Regions from separate parts of the Lentimicrobium sp. L6 genome, predicted to be linked through region 3. Evidence: riboswitches for the same ligand, from Rfam matches in the RefSeq annotation. Region 3 holds a riboswitch; each other region holds the start of a gene.
The links. Region 3 has a riboswitch for cobalamin ahead of HNS38_RS18165 (diphthine--ammonia ligase). Riboswitches for the same ligand answer to the same signal wherever they lie in the genome.
Positions count from the first base shown of each region.

Region 1: linked by a shared signal. The riboswitch ahead of HNS38_RS12315 (T9SS type A sorting domain-containing protein) and the one ahead of HNS38_RS18165 (diphthine--ammonia ligase) in region 3 are both predicted to bind cobalamin.
Region 2: linked by a shared signal. The riboswitch ahead of HNS38_RS00770 (T9SS type A sorting domain-containing protein) and the one ahead of HNS38_RS18165 (diphthine--ammonia ligase) in region 3 are both predicted to bind cobalamin.
Region 4: linked by a shared signal. The riboswitch ahead of HNS38_RS02010 (diphthine--ammonia ligase) and the one ahead of HNS38_RS18165 (diphthine--ammonia ligase) in region 3 are both predicted to bind cobalamin.

Region 1 is NZ_JABKCA010000046.1:6,042-9,243, reverse strand. It holds gene HNS38_RS12325 (response regulator) at 1-147, opposite strand, end outside; gene HNS38_RS12320 (hypothetical protein) at 156-458, opposite strand; gene HNS38_RS12315 (T9SS type A sorting domain-containing protein) at 646-1,914, opposite strand; cobalamin riboswitch at 2,018-2,217, opposite strand; gene HNS38_RS12310 (DUF4251 domain-containing protein) at 2,375-2,926, opposite strand; gene HNS38_RS12305 (DUF5723 family protein) at 3,102-3,202, opposite strand, start outside.
Region 2 is NZ_JABKCA010000002.1:31,283-34,484, forward strand. It holds gene HNS38_RS00770 (T9SS type A sorting domain-containing protein) at 1-1,631, opposite strand, end outside; cobalamin riboswitch at 1,751-1,928, opposite strand; gene HNS38_RS00775 (hypothetical protein) at 2,060-3,202, opposite strand, start outside.
Region 3 is NZ_JABKCA010000097.1:3,472-6,673, reverse strand. It holds gene HNS38_RS18175 (DEAD/DEAH box helicase) at 1-476, shown strand, start outside; gene HNS38_RS18170 (threonine/serine dehydratase) at 569-1,504, shown strand; cobalamin riboswitch at 1,496-1,691, shown strand; gene HNS38_RS18165 (diphthine--ammonia ligase) at 1,778-2,476, shown strand; gene HNS38_RS18160 (ABC transporter substrate-binding protein) at 2,476-3,202, shown strand, end outside.
Region 4 is NZ_JABKCA010000004.1:74,765-77,966, forward strand. It holds gene HNS38_RS02005 (ABC transporter substrate-binding protein) at 1-1,108, opposite strand, end outside; gene HNS38_RS02010 (diphthine--ammonia ligase) at 1,108-1,806, opposite strand; cobalamin riboswitch at 2,059-2,252, opposite strand; gene HNS38_RS02015 (TonB-dependent receptor domain-containing protein) at 2,371-3,202, shown strand, end outside.

The sequences.
Region 1 (3,202 bases), on a different contig from region 3:
AAGGTGCACTGTTTGTCCATTAAATAGTTCTAATGCTTCCTTGCCATTGGTAGCAGAAATCACGTGAAATCCAGCGTTATTTAGAGTAAACTCCACTAAATTCCTGATACTGTTTGAATCATCAACGATTATTATGGTCTTCTTCATCTCTTATTTTATGATATTAATATTTCGTAAAATCCAGATACTTTGATGAGATCTAGTATTTCATCATTAATATTTAATGTGATTTTATTTTCTGGATGATGGTTTTTTAAGGCAATAATAAACTGAATAAAGCTTAAATCAAGCATTTCCACATCTTTAATGATCAGTTGAAGGGGCTTGTTTACACGGGTATATTCGTCTGTTTCATCTTTAATATATTGAATATGACCGAAGGATAGCTCACCACTAAAGGTAAGTTGATTCATTTGGTTATTCTCATCTTTTTGGTATTCTAGCTTATAATTGTTCATTTCGAGTTCTAAATTTCTATAAAATCTCTTAGGTAAATATATGAAAAATAATTAGAATGTCCAATAATTGTAAAATTATTCTTAAAAAAAAGGCTTCCACAAAATGATTGTGGAAGCCTATTAATCGTGTATTTTCTTTTCTTATGAAATCATGCTAAATAAAGCCTTGATTTTTTATTCGATTCTCTTATTTTTTCAAAAACCTAGCTGCATGAATGCCACTTTGTGATTGAGTTTTTATAAAATAAATTCCTGCTTTAAGCTCGTTAACTTCAATAAAAGAAGATTGAGGATTATGTATTCTTTTGATCAATTGACCTGTTTGGTTATAAATCTCTATCCAATTCAATTGTTGATATGCTCCGATATGAATGAAGTTTTGACAAGGGTTAGGATAAATGTTTAAGCTATTGTTTTTTAGAGTGGAAAGCCCTGTGTTGTTGGCATAATGAATTGCCATTGCTTCAGCTGAAACAGAGGCTTCAAAGTTTCCTAAAACAGTCCCATCAATATCATAAACCCTTCCCTCACCTAGGGAAAAATAGTCGGTAATAGTCACATAAAAACGTTCATTGATTTCATCAAAAACAGCAGCAGCAATATTGATGTAACTGGCTGAACCTGGGTCTGCAATAATTTGATTATTAACAACCGTTGATGTTGATAAATCATATGAACCAATACCATAATCTAAACCCAAATAGAGGAGGTCTCCGACTTTTCTAACACCTTTACCAACCACATGATTAAGTGATTGAGTGTTCCAAGTAGTTGTAGCAATGTTATAGGTAGAAATAGAACCTGTTGTGGCACCATAAGGTGATTTATTAACGCTATAAATAACGTTTTCTCCTTCAAATAAATCAATAATTCCTACGGCATCAGTACCTAAGTTTATTTCTCTTACAAAGCTTAAATCACTATTTGTTACTGCCAATTTCCCTTCAGTAGCTGCCCAGTCACCAGAAACTGCAACGTATAAGGAATCTTCATACATCAGCATTCCTGCAGCATCAGTACTAATTCCTTCAGCTTCATATACTAGGTTCAAATTCATGTCGAAGGCTTTTAAATATTTACCATCAGCAGGAACACCTGTTGCATCACTTCTTAAACTCACATAAATCATATCATTGGCATAATATAATCTACTTAAATAACCATGATAGATAGCTATTTCTTTAGTATTGGTAATCAGGTTAAACTTTGCCAAGCTGTCTTCCGCAGCCACATAGGCATAATCACCAACCACTATTAAATCTTGCATGGATTCTTTTACCACTTCACCAATAAGGGTGGAGGTATAGGTTTCTGGGTTTATACCAGTGACCATCACATGGTCGGCGTCATTATTATAAATTCCGCCATTGCCCACCACGATTTGGTTGACAGATTGCCCTATTCCTAATATTACAAATGCTTGTAATAATAGAGCCAAAAAGTAATTTTTTTTCATTTTAAATTGTTTTAAGGATAAATAAAATTTATTCCTCAAAACTCACAGGAACGATTGAAGAAAAATGGAAGGTCCATCGATCTACAGCTTTTATCCCGAAAGCTTTGAAATTCGTGTTTTGGGCAGGTCTTCTGGCTTGTCTTTATTTTGAGTGGCCTTCTCATATCTATAAAAGATACAATGGCATTAAGAGTCTCAAATGTTATAGACTTACAGCTGCGGGAACAGCTCCTGAATTAAACAGGATTCCCTTTTCACCCTCCTCAGAAATCTTTGGAGAGAACCGTCAACATGGCTGCGAAATTATATAAATATTTGGAAGGATATTGTTAAAATTAAAATTTTATTTAGGTAAGGATAACGAAAATGATAGTTATTCATTAATAGATAATAGTTTATATAAACCTATCACTTATTTGCAACAATTATTTGCTGCTAGCTCTCACTGTTAACGATTCATTTAGTAAAGTTCCATGCCTTTAAAAGTGCGAGTTTTATCTACAGAAACAATATCACCAGAGAATTGAATTCTATTCCCTCTCATATCTACTATGGTGGCTTCTCCGTTTCCATTGCTGCTGATCCAAATGGTGAGGTCTTGCATTCCTGTGGAGCCTTGTATGCTCATTCTGATGAAGATGGGTTTGTTTTTCTTTTCATCCTCTATTTCATATTTAGTGATTCTTCCACTTATGGTCATACCACCTACACCATTCCAACCCACTAACTGATCAAAACCTAATTGGATAGTAGCTTTCCCATTATTCACATATACAAAATTGATAGTGGAGTTTAATTGAAAAACCTCCCCAATCTTATTTGTTACTCTTTGAGCTTCCAATACAAAAGTTGTATCCAGAACCCATTGTTCCTGAACCAACCTATGTTCATCTTGTTCAGCTTTTTCTTGAGCTTTTTTCTCAGCTCTAATTTCTTTTTTTGATTTGGTTTCTTGAGCATTTACTTGAAAACAAAAAGCCAAAATAATGAGTATTGATATGAATTTTTTCATGATAGATTATTTAGTTTATAAAAGTAGGGAATTTTAGTTTACAGTCTGAAGTTAATAACTAGTAGCTAATAGTTCTACAACTATTAACTTTTAGTTGTTCACTGTTGACTTATTCCATTTCAAAGACACAATAAAAAATAACCCTTAAGTTTCAAATTCAGAGCTCTCAATAATTTTATTTCGACCAAGGGAACTTATTAAATGCGTCACCACAAGGATTAATTTTATTTCTTTTCTCGCAGCTTCCTTTGCCTATGTTTACTTTAATAGAAAAGT
Region 2 (3,202 bases), on a different contig from region 3:
CCAGTGCTTTCAAAAATAGAAGCTATGGCATGGGCTAGACTTATATTTTCTACACTACCGATTCCGTAATCTTGAGCTGCATTATCTACATAAGGGTTAAGGTCAAAATGGTCAATATTAACTGCTTGCCGAGAAAGTATATTATGGTCATCGGTTTGGATAGTGATATATACCTTCTTACTGTGGCTTTCTGCTAATATTTGTATGGCTAATGAATCAATAATTTGAGGAAAACCTTCAGCCTGAGCATAGATATAGGTATTACCCTCCTCTAATCCTTTGATATAGGTTTCATTGTTTCTTTCAAAGATTTCTAATAATTCGGGATTTTTAGCATGCCATAGTGTTTCTAATCCTAAAATAGCTTCGTTATTTTGATCTTTAATGATAGCATTTATTTCAATTTGACTTTGTGAATGAATGCTCTGTGATTCTAATATGATTTCGATGGAGGAGGGCTCCGAAACGAGAATCTCGAAACTATTCGAAATATACTCCTGATTTTGAACTTTTGCAGTGATAATGGTAAGGCCAGCTTGATGAGTCTGAATGAGTCCATTGGCATCTACTGTGGCGATATTGGTATTTGAGGAGTTCCAAATGATATTTTGACTTGCTGCCGGAATACCAGAAATAAAATGAATGGCTTCTGCTTGTAAGCTCCTGTTTATTGTTATTGTTTTTGGCATATCCGACAAGGCTAATAAATTGATCTCCCCAGTGATAGCGCTATTAGGGCTGACGTCTATAATACCGGAAATCTCAGTGGAAGCTTCCCCCAATCCTCCCATGGAAGTATTCATGGCATTGGTGATTTTAATAAAATCTATATGGTCAAGCGCTACTCTGTTTCCATTTTCATCTCTGGCCCAACTGATATCCATGGCATCGCCACCTGAATTTTCTAAGTCGCTGGTATAAGGATTATCAGGAATGTCATAGGGTTGGCTGCCTCTGGTTCTGTTATCTGCAAAGCCAAAGTATCTTTCGTAAGATTTTATCATGGATGGAGTGGAGAGGTCAATATCACCTTCAACTTTCATGCCTTGTAGAGTGTAAAGTTCTTGGTTTATACTAGGGAATAAGATCGGAGATGGGTAATAGCTTTGTTGGTGGAAACTGTTTTTATAAACGTATCCAGAATCTTGATTGCTGTCCACCCAAAGTACATCGGTAGCTGAGTTTTCATTGGGATTGAAATAAGTGACAGCATAATCCATTTGACTTTGGTTCAAATAATAGTCGCTCCCTGCCAAAAGATACCATTGGTCATCAGCCAGTCCATTATTATTCTCATCTTTCATGACTTCTACCATTGCTGCTTCGCTCCAATCAGGCAAAGCATTGGTGAATATGGTAAAATCAATTCCAAATGGATTGTTGGGATGGTTTTCTACACTTTCTTCCATTTTTACAATAATATGACCGCCAAATGCGCCCAAAGAAACCAATCCGCTTGTTCCTCCAATAATGCTTTGTGCAGCATACGGAGAGCCAAATGCACCATCGTTAGTAAATTGTCCTGGAGCAGGTTTGTAATCAATAATTTCCGACACATACTGTGCCTGACCCAGCAAGTTAAAGCTGAATAGGAGGATTAGAGTTGCAAATTTAATAATTGACTGGCTCATTTTATTGTTTATTTATTTCGCAAAAACAGTAGAAACTGAAAAAGATGAGGGCAGGCTTTGAAGGAAGCAATCGGCTAGTGTAGGAAACCAGCAGATGATTAGCTTTTTCACCGAAAGCACTCAAATCTTTATCTGTTGGCAGGTCTTCTGACTTACTCCATTCTGTGGAAGCCTTCCCGGTTGCGAACCAGTGGCATATTTTCCACGAAATATATGGAGCTTACAGCAGCGGGAACTGTTCAGGATTTACACCTGATTCCCTATTAATCCGATAATACCATTTTAACGATATGGAATTTCATAAAGTCAAATTGGTATAAGCTGGAACCAATTTCGCTGCAAAAGTAGAAATATTAGTTGAGGTGGAATGTTAAATTCTGAAAAATGATAAAATAGTAAGTACAGATGAACAGGTTGTTGATTAATAGTTATTTGTATTTCTGATCTATCATGAATTTAGCATCAAGATATAACATAGAATCTACTGTGATTCCTCTAGATTTTGCTTTTTCTTGGATTTTTTCAAACCATTTTTTATCAGATTGAATCTGTTTCATCATGGCTCTAATGTCTTTCTCCAAGTTTATGTAATTTTGACTTGCATGTTCAAAAGATTCGATAAAACCAAAGGGGAATCTGTCAAGGTTCGCTTCAGTGGTGAAAAGCAGCAGGATGTCAGCTTTTCTTATTGCTTCGGAATAATTGATATTCTTTACTTCATCTGTCATCTGTAGTTTGTCGATAAAAATCTGTTGATTATAATACCAAAACTCACCATGACTAAATGCCTTTTGATGAATACCTAAACGATATAATTGCCAGAAAAAACTATCTGCAATACTTATTACTTTAGGCTTATAAGCCGATTCATCTTTAAAGCTTATTTGGGGATAGGTCATTAATGGAATAGGAACAGGTAGGCCTAAGTTTAAAGCTTTTTCAATGTCGCTATCTTGTTTGTCAGCAATAAAAGACTTGCTAATATCGTCAATTTGAACATCAACTAAGTTCTTATTCAAAACCAATTCCATTTTTCTGAGGATTGAATCAACTATCAGAGGCATGCTTCCTTGACTCCAATGAATTCCTGTTTTTGGATAAAGAACTATTTCAGAGCCATCTTTCATATTTAAGAAAGCAGCATTAAAATCGATAAATGGAATATTGGACTTAGTTAAGATAGAAGTATAAACTTCATAATTTGTGATGCTTCTTTCTTTGTTCATGGAATCAGGAATGAATTCAGGATAAAAGAAACCCTTTCCTGGTGCAATTACTATTATTAATTGGGTTTGATGCTTCTTTAATTCTTCTTGAATAGCTAATAGTTTATTAATTCTAGAATTAATTTTCTTTTCACCTATAAAATTAGTTCCAAAATAGGAGTCGATATATTGTTGTTCATATAGATAGTCGTTCTTTCCAATGATTACGTTTTGAGCACTTACTTTATTGAATAAACTATATTGCAGTTGATTATAAAGCCTTACAAACGAACTCCTAAAGCCAAAATGGTCATTAAAGAAGGTATCATATTTATTTTGGAATTCCCCAGAAAACCAATCTTGAAT
Region 3 (3,202 bases):
TGGTTAATAAGCATATTGAGCACCAATATATTGTATGCGAAGATTTAGAGAAACTGAATGTCCTTATGCGTTTCTTAGGCGAGCAAGGCGATAATAGAGGATTAATCTTCTGTAAAACAAAAGCTGCTACTCAAAAACTAGCACAGCAATTACAAGCTAGAAATGTTCCGGTGGATGCCATTCATGGTGATTTACTTCAAAAGGAAAGAGACAAAGCCATGAGAGCCTTTAAAAACGGAAGTCTAAAAGTTCTTGTAGCAACAGACTTAGCAGCGCGAGGAATTGATGTAGCCAATTTAGCTTATGTCATTCATTATCAAATGCCTGATAAGATAGATTATTATACACATAGAGCTGGAAGAACAGCAAGAGCTGGAAACGAAGGACTTTCCTACTGTATTGTAAACTCTAAAGAATTGAAACAGATTCGTTATATTTCTGAGAAACTTGGTATTACTTTTAATCAGATGCGGTAATCAGCACTGAAGTTAGGTGACAGATTACCGATCAAATGGAAAATATTAAACATTAATTTCTTAGCAAATTTGCTGAATAATATTTTATCGCAATGTACTCAAAATCCATTTTACTTAAAGCAAAAAGTATACTAGAAAATTCAGTCCATAGTACTCCCATCCTAAAGTCTCATTTACTTAATGAACTCATTGGCTGTGAGCTTTTCTTTAAATGCGAAAACTTTCAAAAGGCCGGAGCATTTAAAATGAGAGGTGCCATGCATAAATTACTCAGTCTTTCAATAGAAGAACGAGAAAAAGGAGTAGCAACTCATAGTTCTGGTAATTTTGGTTCTGCTTTGGCATTAAGTGCTCAAATACTTGGAATTCCAGCCACTATCATTATGCCATCTAATGCACCACAGGTGAAGAAAAATGCAGTTGCAGCTTATGGAGCGACCATTATAGAATGCGAGCCCACTTTAGAAGCACGAGAATCAACTACTGCTGCATTCATTGATAAATCAGGGGCTACATCTTGTCACCCATATAATGATTCACAAGTGATCTTAGGGAATTCCACTGCTGCCCAAGAGATTTTTGAGGAGCTTATACCAGATGCCATTATTACTCCCGTTGGAGGAGGTGGTTTAATGAGTGGAACAGCTTTAGCCTGTGAGTTTTTCTCTCCCTCTACCCTAGCTTTTGGCGCAGAGCCAGAAGGTGCTGATGATGCTTTCCGCTCGATAAGGGATGGTATAATCCATCCTTCTATAAATCCTCAAACTATTGCTGATGGACTTCGAACCTCATTGGGAGAGCATACCTTCCCTATAATTCGTGATAAGGTGGAAGAAATATTTCTCGTCAACGATGATGAGATTAAAAGTGCGATGAGATTAATATGGGAAAGGATGAAGATTATTGTGGAACCGTCCTCCGCTATTACCTTTGCTGCTGTTTTAAAGAATAAAGAAATCTTTAAAAATCAAAAAGTGGCTTTAATACTATCTGGTGGAAATGTGGATTTGGAAAAGTTTTTTCAATAGTCCATCTATTTTCCATAAATTTGTCCCAAGTTTCAGGGAATCCTGTGAAAATCAGGAACAGTTCCCGCTGCTGTAAGTCCCAAGTACTTTTTAGTGCTTGATTCACCCACATCCACTATTCTTTATTGAATGGGAAGGAAATGAAGTTGGACGAGTCAGAATACCTGAAATCATAATTCATAATTCAGCTTTCGGGAGAAAAGGCGACGAATAAAGACGATCATTTCCGATTTATTTTTCATTTTATCACCTGGCTATCATAATAATAAAAATATGAAAAAAGCCATTTTTAATTGGAGCGGAGGAAAAGATTCTGCTTTTGTTTTGGGAGAAATACTAAAGAATAAGGAATATGATATTTCTTTTCTGTTGACTTCCATTGCTAAGGAAAATAGAAGAGTGAGTATGCATGGAATTCATGAGAGTCTCATGCTAGAACAAGCCAAAGCTATAGGTTTACCTATCACTTTTCTGGAACTGCCAGAATCACCAGATATGGAAACCTATGAAAAGCACCTGACAAAACTCATGCAAGAGGCCAAATTAAATGGAATTAAGTATTCTATTTTTGGAGATATCTTTTTGGAAGACCTTAGAAAATACAGAGAAAATCAACTCCAAAAAATAGGATTTAATGCCGTTTTTCCTTTATGGAATAGAGATACTAAAACCTTGATTCTTGATTTTATTGAACAAGGTTATAAAACCATGATTTCTGCTGTGGATGCCTCTAAATTATCCAAGGACTTTGTGGGAGAAATCATCACCAAAGAATTAATAAATGAACTTCCTAAAAACGTGGATCCTTGTGGGGAAAATGGTGAATTCCATAGCTTCGTCATTGATGCTCCTTTTTTTAAATTCCCTTTAGAAGTAAAAAAAGAGAAACCAATCCTAAAAAAATACCATAATGATAATCCAGAAATCAGCTCCGAATTTTGGTTTTGTCCCATTTCACTAAAAAACTCATAATGAAAACAAGACTATATATTCTATTAAGCGTCCTATTTTTAGCTGCCTCCTCCTGCAATGAGTCCCTAGAGAAAACTCAAGAAAAATCTACTCGGAATTACAATCCTGAATATGCGAAATTCTTTAGAATAGAATATTTCGAAACCTATAAAAAGGTTGTCATCTTCAATCCTTGGGAAAACGAGAGTTTGAATATGGAGTATTATATTCCTCATTCTGGGGCTAAGAATATAGAGAATTTGGAACATTCTTTTGTCATTAAGGAAATACCTAAAAGAGTAGTAGCTTTATCATCTCCTATGGTAGGAATGATGAATCTATTGCAATTAGATCAACACATAAAAGGAGTTACGGATCCTGAGCTGATTTATAATGAAGAAATTCTGGAAAAAGTAAAATCTGGAGATATCGAAAATGTAGGAAAAGCCATTCAAATCAATATGGAAAAGATGATGGTACTCCAGCCCGATTTAGTGATTGGGAGTGGTTGGGATAAGTTGAATGCCGATTATGAGAAAATGATTCAGCTGAAAATGACTCCCCTATTGATGTATGATTGGAAAGAACAACATCCTCTTGGTAAAGCAGAATGGATGGTATTATTGGCTTCTTTTTTTAATGGGGAGGAGTATGCGATATCAATTTTTGAGGAAATTAAAAATAAGTATAACGAGCAGAAAGAGTCATTAAAGTTCGACAAGCAACCTACAGTTTTTAATGGCTCTG
Region 4 (3,202 bases), on a different contig from region 3:
ACAAGTTTTCTGGTTCATTACTGTGAAATATTTTTATCAGATCTTCTAAAACTATATCAGGTCTAAAACTTGCTGTTTCCCAATAATCATTTGCTCCATTTTCGTTCATTCTGTTATGGTAGGAATAAACTTTATGCTTTTTTACGGCATTAAGTGATTGATATTTTGGTTTGGCAAATAACCCAAGTCTATCTTCACTAGAAGCACCAGTATACATCCAAATATCTGCTTTAGATGCTTGGTGCATTAATACCTCAAAATCCAGCATCAAACTTCCAGATGTGGAATCATCGCGCATTAAATATTGCCCTGAGGCATCGTCAATAAGTTGGGCCATATAGCTTTTCCCACCAGCTGAATACCAGATGCCTTGGTATTCTGAACCATTAAATACAATAGGTTGTTTATCGAAAGTCATAAACTCCTTTTGTTTTATATAATTGCTCTTAACCTCTTGGAATAATGCTGTTGCTTTTTCTTCCTCATTAAAGAATGAGGCCAATAATATCATCCATTCTGCTTTTCCAAGAGGATGGTTTTCTTGCCAATCATACATCAAGACAGGAGTCATTTTCATTTGAATCATTTTCTCATAATCTGGACTTAATTTATCCCAACCACTACCTATAACCAAATCAGGTTGCAGCATTATCATTTTTTCCATATTGATTTGTATGCTTTTACCAATATCTTCAATTTCGCCTGATTTCACACGATTTAAAATGTCTTCATTATAGATAAGAAATGGGTCGCTAACCCCTTTAATATTTGCCGATAGATCCAGTAAATTCATCAGGCCAACCATTGGAGATGAAAGAGCGACTACTTTTTTAGGAATATCTTTGATAATAAAAGAGTATTCTGGATTCTTTACACTTTTATGATGCCCCGCATGTGGAATATAATATTCCATGTTTAAATTTTCATTACTCCACGGATTTAGAATCAGTATCTTTTTATAAGATTTATAATATTCTATTTGAAAATATTCTGCATATTCTGGAGTGAAAATAGACTCTGGTTTTTCGTTTTTTTGTTCTTTATCAGTTTGACAAGAACTGGCTAGTAGTAATAGAATACTGAAAAGAAAATATATTATGTTTTTCATCATGAGTTTTTTAGTGATATGGGACAAAACCAAAATTCGGAGCTGATTTCTGGATTATCATTAGGGTATTTTTTCAAGATAGATTCTTCTGATTTGACTTCTAAAGGAAATTTAAAATAGGGTGTATCAATTACGAAAGTATGAAATTCTCCATTTTCCCCACATGGATCTACATCTACTGGAAGTTCTTTTATTAATTCTTTGGTAATGATTTCTCCTACAAAATACTTGGATAATTTAGAGGCATCCACAGCGGAAATCATGGTTTTATATCCTTGATCAATAAAATCTAATATCAAAGTTTTAGTATCTCTTTTCCATAAAGGAAAAACCGCATTAAATCCTATTTTCTGGAGTTGGTTTTCTCTATATTGTCTTAAGTCCTCTAAGAAAATATCACCGAAAATAGAATCCTCAATTCCTTTTAATTTTGCTTCTCGCATCAGGGATGTCAAGTGCTTTTCATAGGTTCCCATATCAGGGAGCTCTGGAAGTTCTAAAAATGTGATAGGTAACCCTACGGATTTTGCCTGTTCCAACATAAGACTTTCGTGAATTCCATGCATACTCACACGACGGTTTTCTTTGGCTATAGAAGTCATTAAAAAAGAAATATCATATTCCTTTTTCATTAAAACTTCTCCCAATGCAAAAGCAGAATCTTTTCCTCCGCTCCAATTAAAAATGGCTTTTTTCATTTATAGTTTTAACCTCTTTTTAAATCAAACAGTCTTTTTTCTATCTATTTATGATTTTTTTCCTTTGCCCCAGCCCTAAAGGGCGGTCAAAAAATCAGACTCCCTTTAGGGTAAGGGCAAAACTGATTTTGCTTCAAATCATATCAATACTGTTTGTATTAATCAACAATTGTATTCTTTTAACTATGGTATAAAAAATGAAAAATAAATCAGAAATTATCGTCTTTATTCGTCGCCTTTTCACCGAAAGCTGAACATGTAAACTATCATTTCAGGTATTCTGACTCGTCCAACTTCATTTCCTTCCCATTCAAAAGCGAATAGTGGATGTGGGTGAATCAAGCGCAATAGCACTTGGGACTTACAGCAGCGGGAACTGTTCCTGATTTCCACAGGATTCCCTGAAACTTGAGGCAAAAGTACATAAAATATGTATTTAAGATGAATAAATTAAGACCCAATGAGTATTGCCGAAATGCTTTTTATATAATATTTGCTGTCGTTCAGCTAAAATTTGTACTGCACTGATGTCATATCATCTTCTTTTGCAATAAAAGAAAATAGATGAAAAATACCATCCTCATCATAAGCTGTCTCATCATATCAATAGTCGGTTTTGCACAAAAAAATATTTCTGGAAAAATAGTTGGAAAGGAAACCAAAACGGAGCTCCCTTTTGCTAATTTACTATTAAGCCAAAACGATACCAGCAAGGTATATGGTATCATTTCAGAATTGGATGGAAGTTTTAAATTCCAAAAAATTCCTAGAGGAGTCTATCAACTCAAAATATCTGTTATTGGTTACGAAACTCTTGTTGTGGATGCTATTTCAGTTGCAGATAAAAATGTAAAAATGGGATCTATCAAGTTGGCCAGTTCGTCTTATGAGTTGCAAGAATTTAATGTGGTTGCTGAGCAAAGCCATATCGAGACCAAAGCAGGTAAAAAGGTCATTAATGTGGGAGAGGATATTGTTAACTCCGGAGGTTCAGCTGTTGAGGTGTTGAGTATGGCGCCATCAGTAGAAGTTGGAGTGGGAGGAGCCATCAGCATTAGAGGCGACAGTGATGTTATGGTTTTAATTAATGGAAGAATAACAGCATTATCGTTTATTGGTGCTGGGAATGCCTTAAAGCAAATTCCAGCTTCTAGCATTGAGAAAATAGAAATTATCACAAATGCTGGAGCAGAGCATGGCCCCGATGGTATGGGAGGTATGATAAATGTGATTCTTAAAAAAGAAAAGAGCAATGGTTGGGAATTCACCTCAGGAGGAAACTTAAGATATGCCCCGTTTTCAGGTTCTGTAAATGCAGGATTGGCCTATAAAAAAGATAAATTGGGATTCAATTTTAATTATAGTCTAGAAACAGAAAACGATATAGTTGAAAACA